Regions from separate parts of the Vibrio kasasachensis genome, predicted to be linked through region 1. Evidence: predicted binding sites of a transcription regulator. Region 1 holds the regulator's gene; the other holds the start of a gene.

What was found. The regulator MetJ, encoded in region 1, represses methionine synthesis genes. The targets are predictions, from matches to a motif close to TTAGACNTNTANANGTCTAA.
Region 2: the regulator MetJ is predicted to act here: its motif matches at 2,118-2,137, upstream of metK (methionine adenosyltransferase).

What each region holds. Positions count from the first base shown of each region.
Region 1 covers NZ_JAKJTB010000014.1:99,392-115,705, forward strand. Annotated here, with positions in the region: gene hslU (ATP-dependent protease ATPase subunit HslU) at 1-816, opposite strand, end outside; gene hslV (ATP-dependent protease subunit HslV) at 859-1,401, opposite strand; gene galE (UDP-glucose 4-epimerase GalE) at 1,574-2,590, shown strand; gene L4C38_RS12350 (SPOR domain-containing protein) at 2,702-3,238, opposite strand; gene cytR (DNA-binding transcriptional regulator CytR) at 3,394-4,437, opposite strand; gene priA (primosomal protein N') at 4,678-6,879, opposite strand; gene rpmE (50S ribosomal protein L31) at 7,197-7,418, shown strand; gene L4C38_RS12370 (malic enzyme-like NAD(P)-binding protein) at 7,634-8,908, shown strand; gene metJ (met regulon transcriptional regulator MetJ) at 9,040-9,357, opposite strand; gene L4C38_RS12380 (O-succinylhomoserine (thiol)-lyase) at 9,579-10,745, shown strand; gene L4C38_RS12385 (bifunctional aspartate kinase/homoserine dehydrogenase II) at 10,746-13,157, shown strand; gene metF (methylenetetrahydrofolate reductase) at 13,384-14,274, shown strand; gene zapB (cell division protein ZapB) at 14,534-14,776, opposite strand; gene glpX (class II fructose-bisphosphatase) at 15,077-16,084, shown strand; gene L4C38_RS12405 (sensor domain-containing diguanylate cyclase) at 16,168-16,314, opposite strand, start outside.
Region 2 covers NZ_JAKJTB010000021.1:48,318-64,631, reverse strand. Annotated here, with positions in the region: gene L4C38_RS17245 (DUF2189 domain-containing protein) at 1-625, opposite strand, end outside; gene metK (methionine adenosyltransferase) at 892-2,046, opposite strand; gene tkt (transketolase) at 2,366-4,375, shown strand; gene L4C38_RS17230 (hypothetical protein) at 4,439-4,675, opposite strand; gene epd (erythrose-4-phosphate dehydrogenase) at 4,898-5,923, shown strand; gene L4C38_RS17220 (phosphoglycerate kinase) at 6,075-7,235, shown strand; gene fbaA (class II fructose-bisphosphate aldolase) at 7,392-8,468, shown strand; gene mscS (small-conductance mechanosensitive channel MscS) at 8,787-9,653, shown strand; gene L4C38_RS17205 (LysE/ArgO family amino acid transporter) at 9,710-10,339, opposite strand; gene L4C38_RS17200 (LysR family transcriptional regulator ArgP) at 10,464-11,360, shown strand; gene L4C38_RS17195 (oxidative stress defense protein) at 11,440-12,153, shown strand; gene L4C38_RS17190 (GntR family transcriptional regulator) at 12,179-12,838, opposite strand; gene pykF (pyruvate kinase PykF) at 13,011-14,423, opposite strand; gene L4C38_RS17180 (DeoR/GlpR family DNA-binding transcription regulator) at 14,892-15,653, shown strand; gene glmS (glutamine--fructose-6-phosphate transaminase (isomerizing)) at 15,712-16,314, shown strand, end outside.

The sequences.
Region 1 (16,314 bases):
ATCTGGACCTGAGCTTTCGCCACGCTTACAGATCTTGTCAATTTCATCGATAAATACGATACCGTTGTTTTCTGCGTTATAAATCGCCTGCTCTTTCAACTCTTCTGGATTAACTAATTTCGCGGCTTCTTCTTCAACCAACGATTTCAACGCATCTTTAATTTTCAGTTTGCGTTTTTTTGTCGTGTCACCAGCAAGATTCGAAAACATGCCCTGCAATTGGTTGGTCATCTCTTCCATACCTGGAGGAGCCATGATCTCTACGCCCATTTGCGGTGCAGCAACATCAATCTCTATTTCTTTATCGTCTAGCTGACCTTCGCGTAGCTTCTTACGGAAAATCTGACGTGTGTTTGAGCTATTGTCATCTTGTTGCTCATTCTTACCCCAAGCATCACGAGCTGGCGGAAGCAGTGCATCTAAAACGCGTTCTTCTGCTTGCTCTTCTGCACGGAATTTTACTTTTTCCATCGCTTGCTGGGTGGTCATCTTAATCGCAACATCAGTAAGATCGCGGATAATCGTTTCGACTTCCTTACCCACGTAACCAACTTCAGTAAACTTGGTCGCTTCCACTTTAATGAATGGCGCATTGGCTAACTTGGCTAAACGGCGTGCTATCTCCGTTTTACCAACACCTGTAGGACCAATCATCAAAATATTTTTGGGCGACACTTCTACGCGCAAGCTCTCTTCAAGCTGCATTCGACGCCAACGGTTACGCAGTGCAATTGCAACTGAGCGTTTTGCATTATCTTGGCCAATGATATGGCGGTTTAATTCATGAACAATTTCACGAGGTGTCATCTCAGACATATTCAAATTCCTTAAAAAATGGTTGTGCCACTATCTTTGGTTTTATTCCGCGTTTTCAGCTGGAGCTTCTAGTTCTTCAATAGTGTGGTGATGGTTGGTGAACACACAGATATCACCCGCAATCGTTAATGATTTTTCGGCAATTTCACGCGCATCTAATTCTGTATTTTCTAGCAGAGCCATTGCCGCGGCTTGGGCAAAGTTGCCACCTGAACCAATCGCGATCAAATCATGCTCTGGCTGCACAACATCACCGTTACCAGTAATAATCAATGATGCCGTTTCATCAGCGACTGCGAGTAGCGCTTCCAGCTTACGCAATGCGCGATCGCTACGCCAATCTTTCGCTAGTTCAACCGCCGCTTTAGTTAGGTGACCTTGATGCATTTGCAGCTTGCTTTCAAAACGCTCAAACAATGTGAATGCATCTGCAGTGCTACCGGCAAAACCCGCCAATACTTTGCCGTTGTACAAACGACGAACTTTACGTGCATTGCCTTTCATCACTGTATTACCCAGTGATACTTGTCCATCGCCCGCGATGACAACTTTATTATTTCGACGTACTGATACGATGGTAGTCACGAGTAGAGCCTCATAATTCTTAAAATTCGTTATTAATCATTATATGCGGATCGATTAAGAAGAATTCAAGGGAGAAGTCTTGTTCTAAGAAATACCGCATTTCTTTTTGGGTATTACTCCCAGCAAGACCTACACTTTGTAGAATACAAGGACGAATTGGACTCGGTAGAATATGAACGTTTTAGTCACAGGCGGAACGGGGTATATAGGGAGCCACACCAGCATCCAGCTGCTTCATGCTGGCATCACTCCTGTTCTATTGGATAACTTATGCAACAGTAAGAAATCCGTACTAAGAAAAATGAAACAAGTTTCTTTTATCGACCCTATATTTATTCAAGCTGATGTTCGCGATAAAGACGCGTTATTGGATGTACTTATAAACCACCATATTGAAGCGGTGATTCACTTTGCTGGACTAAAAGCCGTTGGTGAATCTGTGGAAAAACCACTCGAGTATTTTGATGATAACGTCAACGGCACGTTAGTGTTGGTTGATGCTATGCGAGAGGCGGGTGTGAAAAAACTCATCTTCAGCTCTTCAGCCACAGTCTACGGTGATCCAGCCTGTGTTCCAATTACTGAGGATTTTCCAACCAGTGCTACAAACCCTTATGGTCGTAGCAAATTGATTGTCGAAGAGTGCCTCTCTGATTTTCAAAAAGCCAACCCAGATTGGAGCATTACCCTGCTCCGTTACTTCAACCCTGTAGGTTCTCATCCATCGGGAGAGCTAGGCGAAGATCCTCAAGGCATTCCAAATAATCTAATGCCATATGTATCTCAAGTCGCAGTAGGCAGAAGAGAATTCGTCTCTGTTTTCGGCAGTGATTATCCAACCAAAGATGGGACAGGCGTTCGCGACTATATTCATGTGATGGATTTAGCCGATGGGCACATCGCAGCACTTGAAAAAATAGCACCGAAAGCTGGTCTACATATCTATAATTTAGGGACAGGAAACGGTTATAGCGTGCTTGATATGATTCATGCTTTTGAAAAAGCATCCAATAAGCCAATACCTTATCGGTTAATTGATCGGCGCCCTGGAGATATCGCAGAGTGTTGGGCAGATCCGAGCAAAGCGGAACAAGATCTCGCTTGGAAAGCCACGCGATCTTTAGAAGATATGACTCAAGATGCTTGGCGTTGGCAATCTAACAACCCACTCGGTTTCTCTGATCAATAACTCGAACTGATCGTCATTCAACTCGGACAAAATAAAAAAGGCACACCAACAGGTATGCCTCTTTTTATTCAATTCGCCGCCATGGCTATATCGCCAAAGTGCGCTCCTACTCTACTGAGATTCTTTCCAGATAGCGCATGGTTCAATCTTGGCGCGCTGCAACTTATGCTTATCACGCTCGGCATCACGCTTGAGTTTGTATGGGCCTAGCACCACACGGTACCAAGAACTGCCCTTTTTCTTTCGAACTTGGCTATTGATACCTTGGAAAGCAATATCAAGTTTACGCACTTCAGCTTGTTGCTCGCTCTTATAGGCGCCGCATTGCATGATATAAGGGATATCAGAGATCACTTGCTCTTTGGCTTTCACTTCCACTTCACGATTCGGCAGGCTATCGACATAGTCCCACTTCTCTTCTGGTGGTGGTGGAATAACCTTGGCAGGTTTTGCTTTAGCTGGTTTTTCTTTTTGTACAACGGTCGCTGGCGGTTCAGGATCTTGGCTTAAGGTATACAGCCCATAACCAAAGCCACTCAGAATAATTAGCGCCAATAGACCACTACGCCAAGGCTTGCGCTTTGGTGCTGGTTTCTTTTTTACGGGTCTTTTACTAGCACCACGTTTTACGTAATCTTTACTTGCCACAGTTGTACTACAAAATCAGTTAGTTCTCGTGACATCTTAATCCAGAACGTCATCGGATAATAGCGTCGCAATCTATTCCTGACACAATGAAGTTTGATTTTTGACACAAGGTTGCAAAAACAAACGGCGCTCAATGAGCGCCGTAGTTAATTTAGTTAGATCGCTCGCGGTGGCCCCGCGCTCTTACGCACAACTAAGTTGGTTTCTAGCAGTCGAGAACCAGTTCGAACATCATGCCCACGTAAGATTTCAAGCATCATTAACATAGCTTGACGTCCGATCTCATAACGAGGCTGAGAAATGGTTGTTAATGGTGGATCACAGTACTGCGCAAATTCAATATCATCAAAACCAACCACCGAAAGATCTTGTGGTACACGCAACCCCAAACGTTTCGCTTCTTGAATTGCGCCGATCGCCATGGCATCGTTATGACAGAAAATAGCGGTTGGAGGCTCAGGTAATGTAAGCAACTGACGCACGGCTTTCGCGCCATCTTCAAACGTAAATTGACCATGAACACTGTAAGCCGGATTCATGCTAATTCCGGCACGACGCAACGCTTGCAAATAACCTTGCTGACGGAACTGACACAGTACCGCAGCTTGAGGACCGGAAATTTGAGCAATACGCTTGTGACCAAGTTGAGTTAAGTAATTTACCACCTCAAACGCTGAGGTTAGGTTATCAATATGAACCGTGGGTAATTCAAGCTCAGGAGCAAACTCACATGCCATTACCATTGGCGGCAAATTTTTCTGCTCTGGTTTGCTCACATCAAATGGCAAATCCGTTCCGAGTAATAACATGCCATCTGCTTGCTTAGTAAAGACCAAGTTAACAAAAGAGTTCTCGCGTTTTTTCTGCTGAGCACTGTCACCGAGCAAAACAATATAGCCATGCTCCATTGCCGCATCCTCAATACCTCGGATTATCTCCGTGTAATAAGGATCGCAAATATCTGGAACGATCGCGATGATAGTTTTGGACTCATTGCGACGTAGATTACGTGCTAATGAGTTTGGTGAATAGCCAGCCTCTAAGACTGCATCCTCAACGCGCTTTCGCGTTGCAGACGAGACTTTTTCGGGATTCATCAACGCCCTTGACACCGTCGCTGTTGAAACCCCCGCGAGCTGGGCAACATCCTTCATTGTCGCCATAAATGTAACCCTCTTAAATTTTTCCTTGTTAAGCAGCGTGAGCCACCCAAGCCTGATTGATATTGATGGGCTAATACCCACTCTTAATTAAGTCTATAAAACACACAACCGATTGCCATTTCGAAGTATTCACTATGATGCGTAATGCACCTAGTACTAGTTTATTTATTTCGAGCTATAAAGTTACGGGAGATTTAACAAAACCCAACCCGGCACAGAGACTTACGTCACAAAATTACGTTCTGATCTAGCGTACGTAACATTGTAAAGTGGTAACTAGCTTAAATCTTGCGGTTCAATGTCTAGCGACCAACGTACTTTTTTGCTATTAGGCAATAACTCAATAGCTGGTTTAGCACTGGCTAACAAACGCTGCATTATTGGTCGAGTTTGAGTTTGCAATAGCAGTTGCCAACGAAACTTACCTGCTTTTTTGGCTAGCGGTGCAGGCGTTGGTCCCAACACTTGGCATTCACCATCAAATAATGGGTGCGCTTCAAGCGTAAAGCGAACCTGCCGTAAGAAATCTTCAACCACTTCACTGTTGTTCGCTTCGGCACGAAACAAGGTTAAATAGGTAAAAGGAGGCAGCATTGCTACCTTTCTTTCCTCTAACGCCGTATCAGCAAAATGGCGATAACTATGATTCAGTAATGCTTGCAATAAGGCATGTTCAGGATGGTGAGTTTGCAATATCACCTCACCAGGCTTACTCGCGCGCCCTGCACGCCCTGCAACTTGAATAAATAACTGAGCTAATCGCTCTGATGCTCTAAAGTCACTACTGTACAGTGATCCGTCTACATCCAGCAATGCGACCAAAGTGACATCCGGGAAGTGGTGCCCCTTCGCCAACATCTGTGTACCAATTAAAATTTGGAACTCACCTTTTCGGATCGCCGTTAACGCACTTTCTAAACTGCCTTTTCGCCGAGTGCTATCTCGATCAATACGGATCGCTTTGTAATCAGGAAAAAGTGTTTTTAATTGCGTTTCGAGTTGCTCGGTACCCACACCAACCGTAACAAGGTTGGTCGAGCCACACCCTTGGCACTGATGAATAACAGGCTGTTGCGAGCCACAGTGATGGCAGCGAATCTCATTGCTGTTTTGATGGTAAGTATAGTAAGCATCACAACGCTTACATTCAGCTATCCAGCCACATTCATGGCACATTAAAGCCGGTGAAAAGCCTCGCCGATTGAGAAACAGCATGACTTGATTACCCGCTGTTAAGTGCCTACGCATCTCAGCAATCAGTGGGGCTGATAAGCCACTTTCTAAATACAGCCCTTTGACATCGAGTACTTTATTCGTGGTTGGCTTAGCGTTGCCCGCCCGCTGAGAAAGTTGCAAATGGTGGTACTTGCCACTCAACGCATTTTGCAGTGTCTCTAGCGCTGGTGTCGCCGAACCAAGTAAAATGGGGATCTGTTCTTTATTCGCTCGCATTACCGCCACATCACGGGCGTGATAGCGCAAGCTGTCTTGTTGCTTGTAAGAGCTATCATGCTCTTCATCGACAATAATTATGCCTAAATCAGCAAATGGCGTTAGTAGCGCTGAACGAGTACCAATGACAATTCCTGCCACCTTATCACGGGCACTAAGCCACGCATTCATACGCTCTGTTTCATTTAAACCAGAATGAATAACTTCAACTGGTACATTAAAACGTCGACGAAAACGGTTGATAGTTTGTGGCGTTAAACCGATCTCAGGAACCAGTATCAAGGCTTGCTTGCCCTTCTCTAATACTGGCTTAATCAAGTTCAAGTACACTTCTGTTTTACCTGAACCAGTGACACCTTCCAGTAAATAGCAACCAAAACCGTTAGCACTATTTACCGTCGCAATAGCCACTGCCTGCTCTTGGTTCAGCTTTGGCTTATCAACATCCGCTTCTACCTGCTCGCTCCAAGCTTGAACCACTGGTTTTCGCTCAATGGATTCAACCCAGCCTTTCTCTTGCAACGCTTTTAGTACCGTGCCACTGATCTCTTGAGCAAGCAATTGCTGATGCGACACTGCGCCGTCTTCCAGCGCGCGCATTGCCCTCTCTTGTTTTACCGCGCGACCAAAACCAGACATAAGTTGGTCTTTACCTTTTGAGGTCAATTGCCACTCGACTAAAGTCGAAAAGTCGGCTGGTTTTCCTTTTCGTAGCGCTGAAGGCATTGCATTGGCGAGCGTATCACCGAGTGGATATTGGTAGAATTGACTACACCACATCAGCAGTTGATAGATAGAATCAGACCACACTGGTTGTGTATCAAGCACCTGTTTTAAAGACTTAAGTTGGCTTTGCTTAAACGCGGACTGGTTGGTCAGTTCGGTAACAACACCGATCAGTGTTTTGGGACCAAATGGCACCGACACTCGTCCTCCAATTACCGGAAATAAATGGCTAGGGATTAGATAATCAAATTGCTTATCCAGTGGAACCGGCAAAGCTACTCGAGCAATGGTAGGACGCATAAAGTTTGGCTAAATACTGTTGAGTAATAAACACCGTCAAGTCTAAAGCAAAACGGAGAGCGATTCTATTTTCTCCCCAGTTTCCCCCACTCAAGCTCTAAAATTAGTACTTGTTGCTTGGCGGCACTCTACTGGTGAAAAAAGTAGCAGCTAATCGAGTAAATCAGTTGATCCTCAAGTACAGATTCATTATTATATTGCGCCTTAGCATATGGCTTGATGTTTATCACCAAGCGGTATGCGATATTTTTTATTAACTACGTGTGGTGTCCGGCTTAGAATCGGATAGCGACACGGCCTATTATTAAGGTTCTCCAATGAAAACTGGCATCCACCCAGAATACAAAGCTGTAAGCGCTACTTGTTCTTGCGGTAACTCTTTTGAGTTCAACTCTACTCTAGCTAAGGATTCTATCCACCTAGACGTATGTGACAAATGTCACCCATTCTACACTGGTAAGCAACGTATCGTTGATACAGGCGGCCGTGTTGATCGCTTCAACAAGCGTTTCGGTGCTCTATCTACTAGCAAGAAGTAATTTCTTCTCTAGACCGATTCTAAAAGGACGCTCAGGCGTCCTTTTTTATTACCCGTTTTTTGGGGAACCTTTACCAAAATGCGAGCAAACTGGTCTTATCAGCGATTAATATATCTATAATAACAATATCAATCGCAATCTTACCTATGCAGCTTGATTTGCTTCCACTAAAATAACTTCCGCTTAACAATTAACAACAATGAGAAACATCCCTTATGTCAGATGACCATACACAAGAATTGACCGCCGAAGAACTGTTTCGTCAGCAAGCTCTGGATTACCACGCCCTTCCTATCGCAGGAAAAATTTCTATCGAGCTAACAAAACCAGCAGAAACAGCCAAAGACCTTGCTCTAGCCTATAGCCCAGGTGTTGCGGAGCCAGTGCGAGAAATCGCACAAAATCCTGACAATGTTTATAAGTACACCTCAAAAGGCAATATGGTCGCGGTTATTTCTAACGGTACCGCTATTCTTGGTTTGGGTAATTTAGGTCCTCTGGCATCAAAACCTGTCATGGAAGGTAAGTCACTGCTGTTCAAACGCTTCGCAGGGCTTGATTCAATTGATATCGAAGTAAAGCACCGCACAATTGAAGAGTTTGTTGATACGGTAGCGAATATCGCAGATACCTTTGGTGGTATTAACCTTGAAGATATCAAAGCACCAGACTGTTTTGAGATTGAAAAACAGCTGATTGAACGTTGCGATGTACCCGTGTTTCATGATGACCAGCATGGCACCGCAATTGTCACGGCAGCAGGCATGCTCAATGCCATTGAACTGCAAGGTAAGAAGCTAGAAGAGGCCACTATCGTGTGCCTTGGCGCTGGAGCGGCGGCAGTAGCATGTATGGAATTGCTGATCAAATGTGGCGCAATGCGTGAGAAAATTTACATGCTTGATCGCAAAGGGGTTATTCATACTCGACGCGATGATCTTAATGAATATAAAAAGCTATTCGCCAACAATACCGACAAGCGCACACTCGAAGATGTGATTGAAGGCGCGGATATTTTCTTAGGTGTATCTGGACCTAACTTGATGCCACAACAGGCATTGACGCTAATGGCAGATAAGCCGATTGTCTTTGCTTGCTCTAACCCTGATCCTGAAATAAAACCTGAGTTGGCTCATCAAGTCCGTGATGACCTCATTATGGGTACAGGTCGCAGCGACTACCCTAACCAAGTCAATAACGTGCTTTGTTTTCCGTTTATTTTCCGCGGGGCGTTGGATGTGCGCGCCAGTGAGATTAATGACGAGATGAAACTGGCTGCGGTTGAAGCCATCCGCCAATTAGCAAAAGAGCCAGTACCGGCTGAAGTGCTCGTTGCCGCTGGGGCTGACAAGCTTGAATTTGGTCACGAATACATTATTCCTAAACCAATGGACCCTCGCCTACTGCCTAGAGTAGCAAAGGCAGTCGCGCAAGCAGCTGTTGATTCTGGTGTGGCACGAATCGAGATGCCTGAGAATTATATGGCATAGAGTTATACGACTTAATTCTCACGCCAATACATTTCAATTCCTAAGTATTAGCAGATCAAAAAACCGCAGACTCAAATATCTGCGGTTTTTTGTTTTCTGCTGGATTGGTGCTAGGCTCCAGCTTCTAACAATTAATCATCAAACGCTTCAAATTCAATGCCCATATCGGTCATCAACTGCTTCGCTTCTGTTGGAATATCATCAGGACGATCTTTACGTAAATCTTCATCCGTCGGCAGTGGTTGCCCTGTATAAGCATGTAAAAATGCTTCGCACAGTAACTCACTATTAGTTGCATGGCGTAAGTTATTAATCTGACGGCGTGTACGTTCATCAGTTAATACCTTTAATACTTTCAATGGAATTGAAACTGTAATCTTCTTTACTTGTTCGCTCTTCTTTCCATGTTCAGCATATGGGCTAATGTAATCGCCATTCCAGTCTGCCATTGCGCACCTTCGTTATTGTTAGTCATTAATTTATGCAAAGTGTAATTTTAGCGGCTTTTAAGGCTACAAGCAAAGACATATAGACGTCTGGATGTGTTGACGTCTTAAGTTAACAGCAGTAAAGTAGCGTGAATGGATTGTGAATGTATTGTATCAACAAGTATTGTGTAGATATAACGCATTCAAACTGACAAGTCACTATTGTTCGGAAGGAAACACTTATGAGCACCCGCAAGCCTGCTACTATCGCGGTCCGCACTGGCATCGAGTCGGATACCCAGCACCATGCTGTGGTTCCACCTATTTATCTTTCGACCAACTATGGTTTCCCAGCTTTTGGTGATGTCCCAAAATACGATTATACCCGATCAGGCAACCCAAATCGTGGCTTGTTGGAACAAACACTGTATGAGCTCGAAGGTGGAAAAGGGGCGATCATTACCAACTGTGGAACCTCCGCCCTCAACTTGTGGGTAACCACCTTTCTGGGACCTGATGATTTAATTGTCGCGCCGCATGACTGCTATGGCGGTACCTACCGTCTATTTAACACTCGTGCGCAGAAAGGAGATTTTAAGGTATTGTTTGTTGATCAATCTGATCCACAAGCCCTTACAGAGGCGTTGGCGCAAAAGCCCAAACTAGTACTAATTGAAACCCCATCTAACCCATTGGTACGCGTGGTAGATATCGAACACGTTTGCCAGCAAGCGCATCAAGTCGAAGCATTAGTGGCAGTCGACAATACCTTTTTGACACCCGTGTTCCAAAAGCCGCTAGAACTTGGCGCTGATTTTGTTATTCACTCCACGACAAAGTTTATTAACGGTCACTCTGATGTGATTGGCGGCGTGGTGATCACTAAAACCGAACAACACGCTGAAGAATTGGCATGGTGGGGCAATTGCATTGGTGCTACCGGCACACCGTTTGATAGTTATATGACTCTGCGCGGCTTACGAACTCTTGGAGCGCGAATGAGAGTACATGAAGAAAGTTCAGTCGACATTCTCGAGTATCTCAAATCCCACGCCTGCGTGGGCACAATTTACCATCCAAGCTTACCTCAACATCCTGGTCATGGCATCGCCACCAAACAGCAATCCGGCTTTGGTTCTATGCTGAGTTTTGAGTTTGCTGGCAATTTTGAACAACTAAAAAGCTTTGTTGGCGCACTTGAGTTATTTTCTTTGGCTGAATCTTTGGGTGGTGTTGAAAGTTTGATTTGCCACCCTGCATCCATGACGCATCGAGCAATGGGTGAAGCCGCTCTAGAAGAAGCGGGAATATCACAGCAATTACTGCGTCTATCCATCGGTTTGGAAGATGTACAAGACCTAATTTCCGATCTTGAGCAAGCCTTTAAATTGGCATTGGAGGAAAACTAAATGAGCGCTGAGAGACAGCTGCATAAATTTGGTGGTAGCAGCTTGGCTGACCCTGAGTGTTATCGCCGTGTAGTTAATATTCTCAAGGAGTATTCGAAACAAGATGACCTTATCGTTGTTTCAGCCGCAGGCAAAACCACTAACCGCCTAATCGAGTTTATTGATGGGTTGCATAAAGATGGTCGGCTCGCTCATGAAGCACTGCAAGAGCTGAAAAAGTTTCAATTTGATCTAATCGAACAACTACTAGACGGTGAAGAAAAAGAACAACTACTCGAACAACTCACTGACGAATTCAAATTATTGGGTGAGCTAGAAGCGCCGTTAACTGAAGCCGAACAGGCTTGCGTTCTTGGGCGTGGCGAAAGCTGGTCTTCACGTTTACTTGCCGCACTTCTCAATCAACATAATCTTCCTGCGCGTGATCAAGATTCACGAACGTTTTTACGTGCCGAATCTGGCACTCAGCCGGAAGTCGATCGAGGGGCATCTTACCCATTACTTAAAGAAATATTGACTCAGCACAGCCATCATCGTGTGGTGATTACGGGCTTTATGGCACAAGATAGCCAAGGACAAACCGTTCTACTTGGCCGCAATGGTTCAGATTACTCAGCCACCGTCATTGGTGCGTTAGCTGAGGTATCGAGAGTGACGATTTGGAGTGATGTCGCTGGTGTTTACAGCGCCGACCCTCGCCTTGTTGCTGATGCTTGCCTATTGCCATTATTACGCTTAGATGAAGCCAGTGAGCTCGCTCGTTTAGCCGCCCCTGTTCTACATAGCCGCACGTTACAACCTGTCGCACAAAGCACCATGGATTGTCACCTTCGCTGCAGCTATGAGCCCGAATCAGGATCTACCCGTATCGAACGAGTACTCGCATCTGGTCGAGGGGCAAAAATCATCTCCTCGTTAGATGACGTTCTAATCATTGAGCTACATTTCCCCTCAGGTCATGACTTCCTTCGTCAGCACAAAGCAACATTAGCCAGCCTGATTCGTGCACAACTCGAACCTCTCGCGTTTGAAGTACAAGACGATCAACACTGCCTACGCTTAACATACACGGAAGAAATTGCAGGCGGAGCAATGCGTCATCTACAAGATATCGCAACCGAAGCCGAGCTGAAGCTAAAAGAAGGTTACTCAATGGTCGCCGCCGTTGGTGCAGGCGTAACAAAAAACCCCAACCATTGTTATGGTTTTTACCAACAACTAAAAATGGCTCCGATCGAGTTTATTTGTGAATCTCACTCCGGGTTAAGCCTGGTGGCTGTACTACGTAAAACTGATACAGAAAAACTTGTTCAAGGTATTCACAGTCAACTATTTCAAGCGCAAAAACGTATTGCCATTGCCTTATGTGGAAAAGGCAATATTGGCAGTAGTTGGCTCACGCTGTTTACTGAACAAAAAACGGAACTGGAAAAACGCCGTGGCATGAATTTCGAGCTGGTTGCCATCATCGATAGCCAAACCTATTGGTTTAACCCACAAGGCATTGACGCGTCTCAAGCAAACGCACAATTTGATATTGAAGCCATTGAGTACCAACCCGGAGCGTGGATTGAACAACTCGGAGCAATTCAAGGCTATGATGAAGTAGTAGTGTTAGACGTGACGGCAAGCCAACAGCTAGCTGATCGCTACATTGATATTGCAGAGCAAGGCATGCATTTAATATCGGCGAACAAGTTAGCGGGCTCTGCTTCTAGTGAGTATTACCACCAAGTGCAAGATGCCTTTGCCAAAATTAATCGCCACTGGCTCTATAACGCTACAGTTGGCGCTGGTCTTCCGATCAATCACACGGTTCGTGATTTACGAGAAAGTGGCGATGAAATCGTCGCTCTATCTGGCATATTCTCAGGCACATTATCTTGGCTTTTCCAGCAGTATGATGGCAGCGTACCATTTGCCGAATTAGTCGATCTCGCTTGGCAGCAAGGACTGACTGAACCCGACCCTCGCCACGATCTTGATGGCTCTGATGTCATGCGTAAATTAGTAATATTAGCGCGCGAGTCTGGCTTAGTTCTCGAACCTGAGAATGTAAAAGTTGAAAGCTTGGTGCCTGAAGAGCTAACCGACTTATCTCTCGATGACTTTCTTGATAATAGCCATCTTCTGAGTGAACGATTAGCGGAGCGCTTAGCGAAAGCTCAGCGAGAAGACAAAGTACTACGTTATGTTGCTCGCCTAGAGAAAAATGGCAAAGCGACCGTTAGCGTTGAGGCACTCACTCGTGAACACGCGCTCGCTAACCTTTTACCTTGTGACAATATCTTCGCTATAGAAAGTAAATGGTACAAAGATAACCCACTGGTTATTCGAGGTCCGGGAGCGGGGCGTGAAGTCACCGCTGGGGCAATTCAGTCAGACTTGAATTTGCTTTCTAGTCAAATTTAACCCTTAAAGGCGCGATGGAGATATTCATCGCGCTTTTTTTTAAGCCCAAGTTTTTTAAGCTCCAGAAACCCAACTTGAATTTTTATAATTATCAACTTGAATATTATTCATAGTCAGCTTGTTGACTTTAAATGGCATTCAATACACTCTGTAGACATATAGACGTCTAAACGTCATCAAAGGATTTGATTATTGAGGGTGGCATGATGGCCACAGGGAGAGCAAGATGGGATACACGCACGCCGGTCATATCGACGCTTTAAATCAGAATATTGCTGAGCTATCAGACAATATCAATGTGTCATTTGAGTTTTTTCCACCAAGCAGCGAAAAAATGGAAGAAACACTATGGAATTCGGTACACCGTTTAAAAACGCTTAAGCCTAAATTTGTTTCTGTTACTTACGGCGCAAACTCTGGCGAGCGAGATCGCACTCACTCAATCATTAAAGAGATCAAGTCCTCAACTGGCTTAATTGCCGCGCCTCATTTGACTTGCATTGACGCCTCTCGTGAAGAGCTGATCCAAATCGCAGACGATTACTGGTCAAATGGTATTGAAAGTATTGTTGCGCTGCGCGGTGATATTCCACCAGGTGGCGGCGCGCCCGACATGTATGCCTCTGATCTTGTTAAATTACTTAAGTCACGCCATGATTTTGATATCTCGGTGGCGGCTTTCCCTGAAGTCCACCCCGAAGCGAAAAGCTCCCAAGCTGATCTACTCAACTTAAAACGCAAAGTTGAAGCGGGGGCAAACCGCGCTATCACGCAATTCTTCTTTGATGTGGAAAGCTATTTACGCTTTCGTGATCGCTGCGTTGCCGCTGGTATTGATGTTGAAATCGTGCCTGGGATTCTACCCGTATCCAATTTTAATCAAGCTGCTCGCTTTGCTGCGCAAAACAATGTCAAAGTACCGGGATGGATGGCAAAACAATTTGAAGGTTTGGATGATGATCCTACCACCCGCCAGCTAGTGGGCGCTAGCCAAGCTATCGATATGGTCCGAATTCTAGGTCGTGAAGGTGTCAAGGATTTCCACTTTTATACGCTGAACCGCGCAGAAATGACTTACGCGCTTTGCCATACATTGGGTGTGCGTCCTCAAGAATAATAGCTGTTCGTTAACGCGCTACTAAAGCAGATTTAAAAGGTTGGCTCATCGCCAACCTTTTTCCATCAAGCAAACATAAAAAAGACCGACCTTCCGGTCAGCCCATTACACAAATATCAGTAGAATACACCCAAGAAACTTGAAGATGCAGGTAGGCGGCAAGTAAGAAAGTCCCCTGAGCATAGGTGAACTATGTGATTGGGGCGCACGAACACAGCCAACACCGCTGCAACTTCAAGTATGAAGGGTATAGAATAAATTATTCTACATCATCCATTTTACCTAGTAGGTTACGGATGCGATCTTGCCATACTGCATGCTCTTGCTGCATTTGCTCAGATTTTTGCTCTAGATCTGCACGGCTAGTGCGCAGATCATTTGCTTCTACAGTTAGCTTCTCTTTGTCTTCTTTCAGCTCTTCCACTTCCATTTGAAGCAGTGCGATTGTATCTACTGCAGTTTGAATTTTTGCTTCTAGTTTTTCTAATACTTCAAAAGACATCTTAGCCTACCTTGTTCTATTCGGTTGAAGTGAAGTTCGCTTCACGTATTGCCTTCATTCTACTTAGCAGAGCCCATAGACACACGCCCTATATTTGATATTGTGCACCATTCGCGCAAAAAAACAGCAGTTACTGACATTTACCTAACGTTAACCGCTTGATAACGCCTTTACTAGCTACTTTACTTCGCTTTGTTAATCAAATTCAATCTCCAACCGCAAAAAAGCAAACGTTTCCTTTTCGGTATGATAGAATCTCGCCAAATTTACTTCCTTCCATAAAACCTATTTGGAGTCATCATGAAACGCGATTTAGCAATGGCATTTTCTCGAGTCACTGAAGGCGCTGCTCTCGCCGGCTATAAATGGCTTGGGCGTGGCGATAAAAACGCAGCCGACGGTGCCGCAGTAGAAGTCATGCGCATCCTTCTCAATAAAACCGAAATAAGCGGTGAAATTGTTATTGGTGAAGGCGAAATCGATGATGCACCAATGCTGTACATTGGTGAGCATGTTGGTACTGGCGGCGATGAGGTTGATATCGCAGTAGACCCAATTGAAGGCACTCGCATGACGGCAATGGGTCAGTCAAATGCGTTAGCCGTGCTCGCTGCTGGTGAAAAAGGTAGCTTCTTAAAAGCACCTGACATGTACATGGAAAAACTGGTTGTTGGTCCAGGCGCAAAAGGCTGTATCGACCTGCACAAACCACTCAGAGAGAACTTAGAGAATGTCGCTAAAGCGTTAAACAAAACGTTAGATACTCTTGTTGTTATCACTCTTGCAAAGCCACGCCATGATCAAACCATCGCAGAAATGCAAGCGATGGGCGTACGTGTTTTCGCTGTGCCAGATGGTGATGTAGCGGCTTCAATCCTAACTTGTATGCCTGATAGCGAAGTGGACGCAATGTACTGCATCGGCGGCGCTCCAGAAGGCGTAGTTTCTGCCGCGGTTATCCGCGCATTAGACGGTGATATGAATGCTCGTCTCATGCCACGCCACGAAGTAAAAGGCGACACCGAAGAAAACCGTATCTATGGCGCGGCTGAACTTGCTCGTTGTAAAGAGATGGGCGTAGAAGCGGGTGTCGTACTAAAAATGGAAGACATGGCACGCAGTGATAACGTTGTCTTTTCAGCCACTGGTATTACTAAAGGTGACCTGCTAGAAGGCATTACTCGCCAAGGTAATATTGCAACCACCGAAACACTACTGATACGTGGCCGTTGCCGTACAATTCGCCGCATTAAGTCAACGCACTATCTAGAGCGTAAAGACCCTGAAGTACGCGATTTTATTCTGTAATCACATTGTGATTACAAGAAACAAAAAAGGATGGCTTTGCCATCCTTTTTTACACCTGTCAGCCTCAACTAAATCAAGTCCCACTACCAATCTTGCGCAATAATGATACGGTTTTTACCGGTTGTCTTCGCTTGATAAAGTAAAGTATCTGCTTTTCCTATACCGTTGTTTTGCCAAAATTGAGTAATGTCATCAAACTGACTCCAACGATAAATAACCGCGCCACCAGA
Region 2 (16,314 bases), on a different contig from region 1:
TAAAGCTGCTAAAGATTGCGGTCATAATATCGACCTGTCGCTCCATCATCAGCGGAATTGAGAAAGCTGAGATGCTGAAGACGGCGCATGCCAGTACAAAACCGACCATTGAACCGATGACTAGAAATGGTAAGAATTCAGCTAATGGGGCGCCTTGCACTGATGGGTAAAGGGCATGTAGTAGTGCGGCAATCCGCATCCAGAAGATCATACATACTGCAAGTAACACTGCGAATGCCCATTGCGAGCTAGAATTTCGTCCTATGGCTTTAATCGAATGGAACAGGCTAGCACTGCGCCCTCTTTCTCTTTCCCAACTGGCGTCATAGAGACCGAGTGCGAGGAAAGGACCAATTAACATATACACCACTAAGCTTGGCATAATTACTAAATGGGTTCCCTGCCATTGAATTAGTAATACGATGCCAACCGCCGCAGCCATAAAACACAGCCCATAAAAGGCACTGATAATAGGCATACGTACAAAGTCATTAAGCCCTAAAGCGAGCCAATGGAAAGGCGAACTCATACTTACTGTGTTGCATGGAAAGGTTCGAGCGTACTCATGGTTGGGTACCTCTCTTTTCTCACTTTTTAAATCTGACGGGTTCACGGTTCGAGGCATGACTCCTCCTTGATTGTCTCTCACGGATGCCACTATCGATTTGTGGCTATGGTTGATGTCGAGCTAACGTTTAGGACACCTTATTGTCGTGAGCCGCATCGTAGGTTTTACGTCAAAATGATATTTAACATTATTGTAACTATTGGCGTAGATGAGAGAATTTACAAATTATTTCGGAATAGTCTTTGATTGAAGAGAATGGTGATAGGCAGATATAAAAAGCCCTCGCATAGGCAAGGGCTTGGAAATAGCAGAGAGTCAGTCGATTACTTTAGACCAGAGAACTCACGTAGTAGTGCTGCTTTGTCAGTCGCTTCCCAAGGGAATTCTTCACGACCAAAGTGACCATAAGCCGCTGTCTTCTTGTAAATCGGTTGCAGCAGGTTTAGCATTTCTTGTAGACCATATGGACGCAAGTCGAAGAACTGACGAACCGCTTCAATGATGATGTTGTGTGCTACTTTTTCAGTACCAAACGTTTCAATCATGATTGAGGTTGGATCAGCAATACCGATTGCGTAAGACAGTTGAATTTCACAACGGTCAGCCATACCAGCAGCGACGATGTTTTTCGCCACATAACGTGCAGCGTATGCTGCAGAACGGTCTACTTTCGATGGATCTTTACCAGAGAACGCACCGCCACCGTGACGAGCTGCGCCGCCGTAGGTATCGACGATAATTTTACGACCAGTTAAACCACAGTCACCCATTGGACCACCGATAACAAAACGACCGGTTGGGTTGATGAAGTATTGAGTATCTTTGCTCAACCATTCAGCAGGAAGAACAGGTTTGATGATCTCTTCCATTACTGCTTCACGTAGGTCTGGCGTAGAAATTGTGTCACAGTGTTGAGTTGATAGAACTACTGCATCAATACCGACGATTTTACCTTGATCGTATTGGAATGTTACCTGTGATTTTGCATCAGGGCGCAACCAAGGTAGTGAACCGTTCTTACGTACTTCCGCTTGGCGTTGAACTAAGAGGTGTGAGTAAGTGATTGGAGCAGGCATTAGCACTTCAGTTTCGTTACAAGCGTAACCAAACATGATGCCTTGGTCACCAGCGCCTTGTTCTTTAGGATCGGCTTTATCAACGCCTTGGTTGATGTCTGGAGACTGTTTACCGATAGTGTTTAGTACAGCACAAGAGTTTGCATCGAAACCCATGTCTGAGTGTACATAACCAATTTCGCGAACAGTTTCACGAGTCAGCTCTTCGATATCAACCCATGCTGAAGTGGTGATTTCACCACCTACCATGACCATACCCGTCTTCACGTAAGTCTCACATGCTACACGTGCTTTTGGGTCTTGCTCTAAGATCGCATCAAGAACAGCATCAGAGATTTGGTCTGCAATTTTATCTGGATGGCCTTCTGAAACTGACTCAGAAGTAAATAGGTGCTTAGCCATGTGGACTCCATGTTTGTAAGGGATACAGTGTTTATGGCCTGTATTAAAATAGTCTTAAGCTTTGTAGGTGTTTCTACATCTAGACGTCTATTTTAAGTTCGCCAGTTCTAATTACAAGCTATTTTTTATCATTACAAGAAACCAATCGATTGCGTCATTCTTGTATCAACCTTCTAACTTAGGCGAAACATACGAGAAAAATGCAAATAATAGTGTGTTTTATGCTTGGAAAACGTTTGCAGTGATCTAGGTGCTTTGAGAGAATACTCACCATTATTTCCCGTAATATTAACTCGCTTACTTACACTCAGGATCAGACATGTCTTCTCGTAACGTTCTTTCGAATAAAGAGCTCGCTAATGCAATCCGTGCCCTAAGCATGGATGGTGTTCAACAAGCTAACTCTGGACACCCAGGCGCACCAATGGGTATGGCCGATATCGCTGAAGTTCTTTGGCGCTCTCACCTAAACCACAACCCAGCAAACCCAGAGTGGGCTGATCGTGACCGTTTCGTACTGTCTAACGGTCACGGCTCAATGCTGATTTACTCTTTGCTTCATCTTAGTGGTTACGAGTTATCAATTGACGATCTGAAAAACTTCCGTCAACTGCACTCAAAAACCCCGGGTCACCCAGAGTACGGTTATGCACCGGGTATCGAAACGACCACGGGTCCTTTAGGTCAAGGCATCACTAACGCGGTTGGTATGGCGTTGGCTGAAAAAGCACTCGCGGCTCAGTTCAATAAAGAAGATCATGACATCGTCGACCACTTCACTTATGTCTTCATGGGTGATGGTTGTTTGATGGAAGGTATCTCGCACGAAGCATGCTCTTTGGCGGGAACATTGGGTTTAGGTAAACTGATTGCGTTCTGGGATGACAACGGTATCTCTATTGACGGTCACGTTGAAGGCTGGTTCTCTGATGATACACCTAAGCGTTTTGAAGCTTACGGCTGGCATGTTATCCCTGCGGTAGACGGTCATAATGCTGACGCAATCAATGCAGCTATTGAAGCGGCAAAAACAGATCCTCGTCCAACATTGATTTGTACTAAAACTATCATCGGTTTTGGTTCGCCAAACAAATCAGGCTCACACGATTGTCACGGTGCTCCTTTAGGTGCAGACGAAATCGTAGCAGCGCGTGAATTCCTAGGTTGGGAGCACCCTGCGTTTGTTATCCCTGAAGATATTTATGCGCAGTGGGATGCAAAAGAAGCTGGTGCAGTTAAAGAGGCAGCTTGGAACGATAAGTTTTCGGCATACGCAGCGGCATACCCTACTGAGGCGGCTGAGCTTAAGCGTCGTTTGAACGGTGAACTTCCGGCTGAGTGGGAAGAGAAAGCAAACCAAATTATTACTGATCTTCAAGCTAACCCTGCAAACATTGCATCGCGTAAAGCATCACAAAATGCACTAGAAGCATTTGGTCAAATGCTTCCTGAATTCATGGGCGGCTCTGCTGACCTAGCGCCTTCTAACCTAACTATGTGGTCAGGTTCTAAGTCTCTAGAAGCAAGCGATTTCGCAGGTAACTACATCCATTACGGTGTACGTGAGTTCGGCATGACAGCTATCATGAACGGTATTGCGCTTCACGGTGGTTTTGTCCCTTACGGCGCAACATTCCTAATGTTCATGGAATACGCACGTAACGCAATGCGCATGGCTGCTCTGATGAAAATTCAGAATATACAAGTGTACACGCACGACTCTATCGGTTTGGGTGAAGATGGTCCAACACACCAACCTGTTGAGCAAGTTGCATCGCTACGCTTAACGCCAAACATGAGCACATGGCGTCCATGTGACCAAGTTGAATCAGCAGTGGCTTGGAAGCTGGCTATTGAGCGTAAAGACGGCCCAACGGCTCTGATCTTCTCTCGCCAAAACCTAGCACAACAAGAGCGCAGCGCTGAGCAAGTAGCTGACATCGCTAAAGGTGCTTACATCCTAAAAGACTGCGCAGGCAAGCCTGAGTTGATCCTAATTGCGACCGGTTCTGAAATTGAACTAGCGGTTGCAGCGGCTGACAAGCTTACCGCTGAAGGCAAGCAAGTACGTGTTGTTTCAATGCCATCTACCGATGCATTTGACAAGCAAGACGCCGCTTACCGTGAATCTGTACTTCCATCAGACGTCACTGCGCGTATTGCAATTGAAGCGGGCATTGCGGACTTCTGGTACAAGTATGTTGGTTTTGATGGTCGTATTATCGGTATGACTTCATTTGGTGAATCTGCACCAGCTGATCAACTATTCGAAATGTTTGGCTTCACGCTTGAAAACGTATTGAATACAGCCAACGAATTACTTGCGTAATGATGCAAGTATAAATCGTCGATAAAGTAAAAAACCGAGCGGAAAAGCTCGGTTTTTTTATGTCTACTCTAATTCGCAGCCTTTGTTATCCAGCGTTTTTTGCCCGCAAACTTTACACTGAACACGCCTGTCCATGTCGTAGTAGTTACCGCCGTTAATAAAAGAGTGCATAAGTAACTTAATACGACCCAATATTGACTTGTCGGTATCGTAACGACTTGGCTTACGAACCAGCACCTCACTATGTGCGGTATCTGCCTGACATTTATTGCAAAAGTACGAAGTTGGAAATGAAAACATATCCGATTCCTTTGGTTGATAAATAGTTAAACAAAACCGCCAAAAGGCACCAAGTACTTTACGTCAGATTAACGGTGACAGGTGTAAATTGATAGTTGCATCAAGTATTACATAAGTGTACAGCTGAGGCGTGCGTGATATGCCACTCTTTTGCTGCTTATACAAAGGAGATGGAGTAACATCGGTCACGTGTTACACAATAATAATATAGGCGATGAAACTATGCTAAAAATAGCGATTAATGGGTTTGGTCGAATCGGTCGCAATGTTTTACGTGCTGTTTATGAAAGCGGTAAGCATCAAGACATTAAAGTAGTTGCGGTTAATGAATTAGCCCAAGCAGAGGCGATGGCGCATCTACTTCAATATGACACTACCCATGGTCGGTTTGGCAAACGAATTAGCCACGATCAAGAACATCTCTACATTCATCATGACAATGGCGAGCATGATGCCGTACGTATCCTACATTTAAATGAAATTAATCTACTGCCGTGGCGCGATCTCGATGTTGATATCGTATTCGATTGTACTGGTGTTTATGGCTGCCGAGCTGATGGCTTAGCGCATATCGAAGCTGGAGCGAAGAAGGTTTTATTCTCTCATCCGGGTGAAAATGATCTTGATAACACCATTATTTATGGAGTTAACCATGAAACGCTAACCGCTGAACAGACAATTGTCTCTAGTGGATCGTGCACGACAAACTGTATTGTTCCGATCATTAAAGTACTTGATGACGCATTCGGTATTGATTCTGGCACCATCACCACCATTCATTCATCGATGAATGATCAACAAGTTATTGATGCTTACCATCCTGATCTACGCCGAACTCGTTCAGCTAGCCAATCGATCATTCCAGTTGATACCAAGCTTCATCACGGAATAGAAAGAATATTCCCGAAATTTTCCAACAAATTTGAAGCGATTTCTGTAAGAGTTCCAACAGTAAATGTCACTGCAATGGATTTAAGTGTCACAATTAGTGCAAATGTGAAAGTTAATGACGTAAATCAAACCATTATTAACGCATCTCAGTGTACATTACGTAATATAGTTGACTATACTGAAGCGCCACTGGTTTCGGTGGACTTCAATCACGATCCACACAGCGCTATTGTTGATGGTACTCAGACACGAGTGAGCAATGGTCAATTAGTCAAAATGTTGGTGTGGTGTGATAACGAATGGGGCTTTGCCAATCGAATGCTTGATACAGCATTAGCGATGCAGGCAGCAAAATAATGAGCCTCTAATGAATATGGAGAAATAATTTATTTCAAAGCTTGAAATAAATGCAGAAAATCTCCATATTCATAACCAGTTTGAAGAATTCACAGACTTGGCAGGGCTGCCGAGTTTTCAAAATTTTATTTAATATTTGAGAGGACAAATCATGTCTGTAATCAAGATGACTGACCTGGATTTAGCAGGTAAACGTGTATTCATCCGTGCTGACCTAAATGTGCCAGTAAAAAACGGTAAAGTAACTTCGGATGCACGTATCATCGCATCTCTTCCAACCATCAAACTTTGCCTAGAAGCAGGCGCTAAAGTGATGGTTACTTCTCATCTTGGTCGTCCAACTGAAGGTGAATACGCTGAAGAGTTCTCTCTACAACCAGTAGTTAATTACCTAAATGACGCACTAGATTGTGACGTTAAACTAGCGAAAGACTACCTAAACGGTCTAGAACTAAACGCTGGTGAGCTTGTTGTTCTTGAAAACGTTCGCTTTAATAAAGGCGAGAAGAAAAACGAAGAAGAACTATCTAAAGCATACGCAGCACTATGTGACATATTCGTAATGGATGCATTTGGTACTGCGCACCGTGCACAAGCATCTACTCACGGCGTAGGTATGCACGCAGAAGTAGCTTGTGCTGGTCCTCTACTAGCTGCTGAACTAGAAGCGCTTGGTAAAGCAATGAGCAACCCAGAGCGTCCTCTAGTGGCTATCGTTGGTGGTTCTAAAGTTTCAACGAAACTGACCGTACTTGAATCTCTATCTAAAATTGCTGACCAATTGGTTGTTGGCGGTGGTATCGCGAATACATTTATTGCAGCAGAAGGGCACAATGTAGGTAAGTCTCTATATGAAGCAGACCTAGTTGGTACCGCGAAGAAACTAATGGAAGAGTGTGCGATTCCAGTTGCAACTGACGTAGCGTGTGCAAAAGCTTTTGATGAAAATGCAGAAGCTGAAATCAAGAACGTTGCTGACGTTCAAGATGACGACATGATTTTTGACTTAGGTCCAGATTCAACGGCAGTACTAGCTGAAATCATCAGCAACGCAAAAACTATCCTTTGGAACGGCCCTGTTGGCGTATTCGAATTCAAAAACTTCGAAGCGGGTACCGCTGGTATCTCTAAAGCAATCGCTGAGTCTGCAGGTTTCTCTGTAGCTGGCGGTGGTGACACGCTAGCCGCTATCGACAAGTTCGGTATCAAAGCTGACGTCTCTTATATCTCTACTGGCGGTGGTGCTTTCCTTGAGTTTGTTGAAGGTAAAGCGCTTCCAGCGGTTGAAATGTTAGAAGCACGCGCGAAGTAAGAATATAGAAGGCGGGAGAGAAATCTCCCGCTTTGTTGTTTGCTGCATGTCACATTATTCTCTGTTAGAATGGCGACAGTTGTGAGCAAACGTTTGCAAAATTTTAAATTAGTAAGTTTTAATTTTTAAAACGACAGATAAATAGGACTCCATACCATGTCTAAGATCTTCGATTTCGTAAAACCAGGTGTAATCTCTGGCGATGACGTACAAAAAGTTTTTGAAGTAGCTAAAGAAAATAAGTTTGCTCTTCCAGCAGTGAATGTTGTTAACACTGACACTATCAACGGTGTTCTAGAAGCGGCTGCAAAAGTTAAAGCGCCTGTTGTTGTGCAGTTCTCTAACGGCGGTGCTGGATTCTTTGGTGGTAAAGGTCTAAAACTTGAAGGTCAAGAAGCGCAAATTCTTGGCGCTGTAGCGGGTGCAAAATACGTACATGCTATCGCTGAGTCTTACGGTGTACCTGTAATTCTTCACACTGACCACGCAGCTAAGAAGCTACTACCATGGATCGACGGTCTACTTGATGCTGGTGAAGAGTTCTTCGCTCAAACTGGTAAGCCACTATTCTCTTCTCACATGATTGACCTTTCTGAAGAGTCACTGGAAGAGAACATCGAAATTTCTGGTCAATACCTAGCTCGCATGGCGAAAATTGGTATGACTCTAGAAATCGAATTGGGTTGTACTGGTGGTGAAGAAGATGGCGTTGATAATTCTCACATGGACGCATCTGAGCTTTACACTTCTCCAGAAGATGTTGCATACGCATACGAGAAACTAACGGCTATCAGCCCACGTTTCACTATCGCTGCATCTTTCGGTAACGTACATGGTGTTTACCAAGCGGGTAACGTTGTACTGACTCCAACTATCCTACGTGATTCTCAAGCATACTGCGCAGAGAAATTCGGTATTGCACCTAACGCTCTAAACTTCGTATTCCACGGTGGTTCTGGTTCTTCTGAAGCTGAAATCCAAGAATCTATCGGTTACGGTGTTGTGAAGATGAACATCGATACTGATACACAGTGGGCATCTTGGGATGGCGTTCGTCAATACGAAGCTGAAAACCGTGATTTCCTACAAGGTCAAATCGGTAACCCAACTGGCGAATCTGCGCCAAACAAGAAGTACTACGATCCACGCGTATGGCTACGTGCTGGTCAAGCTTCTATGGTTGCTCGTCTTGAGAAAGCATTTGCTGACCTTAACGCAATCGACGTACTATAATTCTGTTTTAGAATTAGATATTTGAAAGCCCGCTCTTTGAGCGGGTTTTTTTATGCCTTCAAAGTAAGACACTTTCGTGTTTAGGTAAAAATTTGTAGCTAAATGTTATTTGAATGCGTACGCTTTAACCGTTCAATATCACAGTGGTCTGATAACTTATTGTTTTGATTTTCTTTGCAGAATCTTTACTTTGCTAAAGTTCGAAACTGGGCTATCTTGCCGGCAAACTGACGCTCGTTCAGTAAATTGATAGGAACATTGTCGTTTTTTGTAAAGCAGCATGACTAGTTAGTCACATGTATTTGAGAGGAAAATTATATGGCAGGTGAGTCTGTGGGCGTTGAAGCTCCATTGGTAGACGGTCTAGCAAAAGTTGAGACTTGGTTAAACAGCAACTCAGAACTATTGATCCAGTACGGTGTTAATATCATTTCAGCAGTACTGATCTTATTCATCGGTAATATCGTCGCCAAGATGGTCGCTAATAGCGTCGCAAAGGTGCTCGGCAAGAAGAAGATGGATAAAGCGGTTGTTGAGTTTCTCCATGGTATTGTTCGTTATACTCTATTCGTGATTGTTTTAATCGCGGCACTAAGTCGAATTGGTGTACAAACTGCTTCTGTGGTCGCGGTAATCGGTGCGGCTGGTTTAGCTATTGGTCTAGCTCTACAAGGTTCACTATCTAACTTTGCCGCAGGTGTACTGATTGTGGGGTTCCGCCCATTCAAGTCAGGTGATTATGTCGAAGTTGGTGGTGTAGCGGGTAGTGTTGAAGCAATCCAAATTTTCCAAACTGTACTAAAAACACCAGACAACAAAATGGTTGTTGTGCCTAACTCAGGTGTTATTGGTTCGCCAATTACTAACTATTCTCGCCATGATACGCGTCGTGTAGATTTAACCATTGGTGTCTCTTACAGCTCAGATCTTAAACTGACGAAGCAGGTGATCCATGACGTACTGGCAAAAGATGAACGCATTTTGAAAGATCACGATATCACTATCGGTGTGGTTGCACTTGCCGACTCTTCAGTAAACTTCGTGGTACGCCCTTGGTGTAAAACAGCAGATTACTGGGATGTTTATTTTGATTCAAACCTAGCAATCAAAGAGGCGTTAGATGCTAACGGTATCGAGATTCCATTTCCGCAAATGGACGTTCACTTTAACAAAGTGGATGTGTAAATAAGTGGGAAGTAAAAAGCGAGGCTTTATTAGCCTCGCTTTTTTATGACGAGAAGTTACCAATATAACGTGACTAGCTGATTGGTAAGTAGGCAGGCAATGGTAAACATCATCAAAGCAATGAGAATATCGATACCTTTCTTCACTTTTGGTTTAGATAGTGTCGGACCAAGTTTCGCCGCACCGAATGAAAGAGCATGAAACCAAACAAATGAAGCCATCATTGTGCCAATGGCGAAAGAGATCCTATCTTGTCCTTCAAACTGTCCGCCGATTGAGCCTAAAATTACCACCGTATCTAAATATAGATGTGGGTTGAGCACGGTAACGGCGAGTGCACCTAAAATAACGGTACGACGACCACGAGCCAATACATGTTGTGCATTTTCCTGTTTTGCAGGATCACGAAATGCACTCTTTAGCGCTAAAGCACCATAGATGGTTAGAAATACTATCCCACCGATTGTCACCGCAGCTAACAAGGTTTCATTTTGTGATAGCAGCGCCCCGCCACCAAAGATCCCAAGAGAAATAAAAATAGTATCTAGGATGCTACAGGTAATAGCCGTAGTGAGGTGGTGCTGGCGTTTAATTCCTTGATTAAGTACATACGCATTTTGTGCGCCGATAGGAATGATCATGGTTGCACCAAGCCCAAAACCCTGTAGTAAAACCCAAAAATTCACGGTTTCTCTCCGAAGTGAAGCGTAATAATTGTGGAGAAGATAACGCTGTGCACTAAATAAGTATATTTAATGATTTTAATCCATTATAAGTCTTACTTATAATGGATTATCGAAAGGAAAATGAATGCGAGGATTAGACTATAAATGGATTGAGGCGCTCGATGTCATCGTCCAATTTGGCAGTTTTGAACGAGCGGCTGAGCAGCTATGTATCTCGCAATCTGCAGTATCTCAACGCATAAAACAACTGGAAAAATTTCTTGCCCAACCCGCGTTAGTGCGAGAGCAACCACCTAAATTGACCCCAGTCGGTAAACAATTACTTGGTTTATATCGTCGTGTCAGGCTATTGGAGAGTGAACTGGTTCCAGAGCTGATGAATGATGCCAGTTTTAAACCATTACAGCTGTCATTGGCAACTAACGCCGATAGTTTGGCTACCTGGTTATTACCAGCCTTAACTCAGCTTCTTAAGCGGGAGCGAGTTGCACTCAATCTTGTGGTTGATGATGAAGGTCGAACACTAGAGAAGCTGAGAAACGGTGAAGTTGCTGGGGCGATCTGTTTAGATTCACAATCTATTTCGGGATGCGATGCTGATTATTTAGGGCGGGTTGATTACCTGTGTGTTGCAAGCCCCGAATTCTATCAACACTATTTTCCCAATGGTGTGAATAGAGAGTCTCTGTTACATGCCCCGACAGTCGCTTTTGATCATCATGATGATATGAATGATCGTTTTATACATCAGCACTTTAATTTACCGAAAGGCAGCGTAATAAAACATACGGTAAGAAGCTCTGAAGCGTTTGTAAAATTGGCTTTGACTGGGGTGGCATATTGTTTGATACCAAAGTTGCAAATAGAAGAGGAGTTAGCCTCAGGACTTCTGGTCGATATTACCCCCGGATTCTTTTTGTCTCATCGTATCTACTGGCATCATTGGCAGCTTGAAACGGGTATTTTAAAAGCAATATCAGATGCAATCATCACTCACTCACGGGCAATATTGCCGAGCTAACAGAGTTAAAATTGTGTCAGTTTACAGCTTGATGGCTGGTTAAAGTGCAGTATTCACTTATTATGTATTGGTCAACTACATGAATAAGGTGATAGATATGAACAAGTTATCCTTGGCGTTAATCGCGCTTTCTAGCAGCGTTAGCTTTGGTGTTATGGCAAATGAGTTGAGTTTTCCCCACCTTTCTACCGCCGGCTATGGCGAGGTAGTTGCAAAACCTGATATGGCGGAGTTTTCGGTTAAAGTGGTCGAGACGACCATGACGGCGGAGCAAGCTAAGCAAAGCGTCGATAAAGCTGTTGCGGTATTTCTGACAACGTTAGAACAGCAAGGTGTTGATGCGGAAGACATAACGAGTACCAATTTGTATTTGGCCCCACAATATCACTATCCCAAAAAAGGACAGCCTGAGTTAGTAGGCTATCGAGCAAGTCGCTCTATTACCGTTACAGTCGAGGAACTTGCCAAGCTAAATCGTTACCTTGATACTGCATTGACGTCAGGCATTAATCAAATAGATAACATCACGCTTAAAGTTAAAGATGAAGCAAAATATCAGCAAAAAGCACGAATGGCGGCGATAGATGATGCGAAGAGTAAAGCTGAATCTTTAGCTCAAGGGTTTGGGCAAGAGTTGGGACATGTTTGGCAAATAAACTACAACTCACACAGTGCGAAGCCGGTACTGATGCGTGCGATGAGTATGGATATGAAAACAGAATCCAATGGCTATCAAGATTCAACTATCGTGATTCGTGATCGAGTTGATGTCGTTTTCCGGCTTGAAGATTAATCAGCAAGCCGAATAACTCAATGTGTTATGCTGCTGGGCTAACAGTTTGGCCCAGTTGCAGAATCATATTTGATAGGTAACGTTCGTATTTGATCATGGCATTTTCAGTATCTTTAGCCAGTACGCATTTCAAGATAGATTCGTGCTCATCAATGTCAATTGAATTGATGCTAAGCCCATTGTTGATCGCATGAAATCGATAGCGTTGGATCTGATTCAGTAGATCAGCAAAAAAAGATAACATTGTTTTTGACGTTGCTGCATTGAGCAGTGATTTATGAAAATGACGTAAACGATCTTGCCACTCAACCCAATCATACTCTTCTTGCATTGATTTTAAGCGTGATAACCTATGGTAAGCAGTGAGTAGCTCAAGCTCCCAGCTTTCATCACCATGATTGATTGCTTGCTTAAGAAGCACAGGGGTTATCACTCGCAAACTATCGTGTAGATCATCGAGTTCAGCTGAAGAGATAGGGGCAACCCAGCATCCCTTTTGTGGTTCAACAACCACGAACTTAGACCATGAAAGTTGAACTAATGCTTCACGAATTGGTGATGCACCAACTTCATATCGCTTTTTTAGATCAGCAACAACCAGTTTTTCACTGGGTGCAAATTTTCCCACTAAGATATCTTGACGGATCATCTTAGCGACTTTGTCAGTTAATGTCGGGCTTGGCACTATACAATCCTCGCTACAGCAATCAGAGCTAAATTCAACCTTGAATCTGATTTTTAACGGTACGTAGTACTTTTGCGGGATAATACAGCGTGAAAAATAGTGAGGCAAGCGGGTATAAACAAAAAGAGGGCATAGCCCTCTTTTTGTTTATTCGCAGGTATACATTTTTAAGTTATAAAACGTGTACAGATGCTGTGTTTGTAGTACCTGAAGCAACTAGTGCACCAGAAACCATTACTACGATATCGCCTTTCTTACCAAAACCAGAGCTTAGAGCGTACTCTTTACCGTTTTTGTAGAATTCATCAGTGCTGTCGATTGAGTCAACAAGAACTGGACGAATGCCTTTAGTTAGAACGAGCTGTGCAGCAGTTTTTGCATTTGTTGTAAGTGCAACGATGCTTGCTGTAGGGAAGTACTTACGTACTGAGCGAGCTGATTTACCACCTTCAGTTGCAACGATAATAAGTGGAGCAGCAAGCTTCTCAGCTGTGTCTACTGCACCTTTACATACTGCTTCAGTAATGCGTAGACGTGGGCTATCCAGACGTGAACCTAACTCAGCTTTTAGAGCTGAATCAGTGCGGTTCGCGATTTGAGCCATGATAGTTACCGCTTCAACTGGGTATTTGCCTTTCGCTGTTTCACCTGAAAGCATTACTGCATCAGTACCGTCCATGATTGCGTTTGCAACGTCGCCTGCTTCAGCACGAGTTGGACGAGGGTTGTTGATCATAGAATCCAGCATTTGTGTTGCCGTGATAACTACTTTACGAGCGCGGTTACATTTCTCGATCATCATCTTCTGCGCGAAGATTACTTCTTCTGCTGGGATCTCAACACCTAGGTCACCACGAGCAACCATGATACCGTCAGAAAGCTCTAGGATTTCATCGAAGTTATCAACACCTTCTTGGTTTTCAATCTTAGAGATAATGTGGATGCTTTCGCCGCCGTTTGCAGTTAGAACGTCACGGATTTCTTTAACGTCAGATGCTTTACGAATGAAAGAAGCAGCAACGAAATCAACACCTTGCTCACAACCAAACTTAAGGTCGTTTTTATCTTTTTCAGATAGTGCTGGTAGATTTACAGAAACGCCAGGAAGGTTAACACCTTTGTTTTCGCCTAGAGCACCGTTGTTAAGTACTTTACATTTCACATCAGTTTCAGTGGTAGAGATAACTTCCATCTCGATCAGACCGTCATCAACTAGGATAGTGTTACCAGCTGAAAGGTCTTTAGCGAAACCAGCGTAAGTTACCGCTACAGTCTCTGTGTTACCTACAACTGTGATATCAGTTGTGAAAGTGAATTCTTGACCCGCTACTAGATCAACGTCATTGCCGCCTTCTAGTTTGATAGTACGGATTTCTGGACCTTTAGTGTCCAGAAGGATAGCGAGTTGCTTACCAGTGTCTCCCATTACTTTACGGAAGTTATCAATGCGAACGCCGTGCTCTGCGTAATCACCGTGAGAGAAGTTTAGACGCATTACGTTCATGCCTGCGTTTACAAGTTCAGTTAACGTCTCTACTGATTCAGTTTTAGGGCCAATCGTACATACGATTTTGGTCTTTTTCATGGAAGATAGTCTCCGGTAAATAATATAGTTACATTTTAAGATTCGGTTATTCCCAGAGTGTCAGTGCTTACACTCGACACTCTCTACCTGAAGCAAAAGCTGAATAATTGCATTTTGTGCCTGCAACTTATCAGTGTAGTTACGCCTTTCTTGTTTGCTCCAGTTTTGAAAGTCTTTCGTTTAATTTAGTCATTTTATGACCATTTTGACTTTGCTAATGCAGGCAAAACTGTGATTTATGCCACTTTAAGTGCATTAGGTTGCAAATAAATAACGATGATTTCTGTAATTTTTTTTCTTTTCGGTTGCGAATTCTACCACTGAATCAATTCAATATCACTGCTTAAGAGTTGTCTTAGAACAAGGTTTCATCGCTAAATTTTTATTTTATGGGTCAAAATAAATAGACGAAAAACTTTCAACTTGACTATAATAACTTTCGAACCGAAACTTTAAATTAGTGAATACATGTCGAAACGAAACACACAACTCAGAAGACACGCAATTTCAACCTTGGTAAACACTAAGAGAGAGGTGAGCGTTGAAGAACTCTCACTTAAGTTTGAAACCTCAGAGGTCACAATTAGAAAGGATCTCTCTTCATTAGAACAAAATGGTCAATTGTTGCGCCGATATGGTGGTGCGATTGCCTTACCGTCTGAAGTTGTGAATGAAGTGTTAGATGGTAAAGTTTCGGTTCGTAAGGTTGAGTTGTCTCTTGCTGCGGCGAAATTAATTCGCGATCACAATCGCATTGTCATTGATAGTGGCAGTACAACAGCAGCGTTGATTCAGCAACTGAACGACAAACGCGGTTTAGTTGTAATGACCAATTCCCTCAATGTCGCCAATGCATTGAATGAACTTGAAAGTGAGCCACATTTGTTGATGACGGGTGGCACTTGGGATGCGCATTCGGAGTCATTTCAAGGTCAAGTCGCTGAGACGGTATTGCGCTCTTACGATTTTGATCAGTTATTTATTGGCGCGGATGGCGTTGATATAGAACGTGGAACGACAACGTTTAATGAACTTGTTGGGTTGAGCAAGGTGATGGCAGAAGTGTCACGAGAAGTGATCGTCATGGTTGAATCTGAAAAAATTGGAAGAAAAATTCCAAATTTAGAATTGAATTGGGATGTGATTGACGTGCTCATTACTAATAGTGATTTATCAGCGCAATATCAGAAGAAAATTGAATCATACGGCGTGCGTGTCATCCTCGCTTAATCAAATTTGGGTTTTGCTTGCAGCCCTAATGAACAAAAAATAAATCGGAGAAAACTCTATGTGCGGAATCGTTGGTGCTGTAGCGCAGCGTGATGTGGCGGAAATTCTTGTTGAAGGTCTAAAACGCTTGGAATATCGTGGTTATGACTCTGCGGGTGTAGCAGTTGTTGATGCAGAATCAAAATTGACTCGTATTCGTCGTTTAGGAAAAGTTCAACAACTGGCTGATGCAGTAGAGAGCGCAGGGGTTGTTGGAGGTACCGGTATCGCCCATACGCGTTGGGCTACTCATGGTGAACCCTCTGAAGTTAACGCACATCCACATATTTCAGGTGATATTACCGTTGTACATAATGGCATTATCGAGAACCACGAAGAATTACGAAACACACTGCGTGAACGCGGATACGTATTTGTGTCGCAGACAGACACAGAAGTGATTGCTCACTTAGTTGAGTGGGAGCGACGTAGCGTACCTTCTTTATTAGAAGCGTTGCAAAATACGGTTAAGCAACTTGATGGTGCATACGGCACGGTTGTGATGGATCGAAAAGATCCTGAACGCCTCGTTGTTGCAAGATCGGGTAGCCCAATTGTTATAGGTTTTGGTGTTGGTGAGCACTTTCTTGCCTCGGATCAATTGGCACTGCTTAGTGTTACC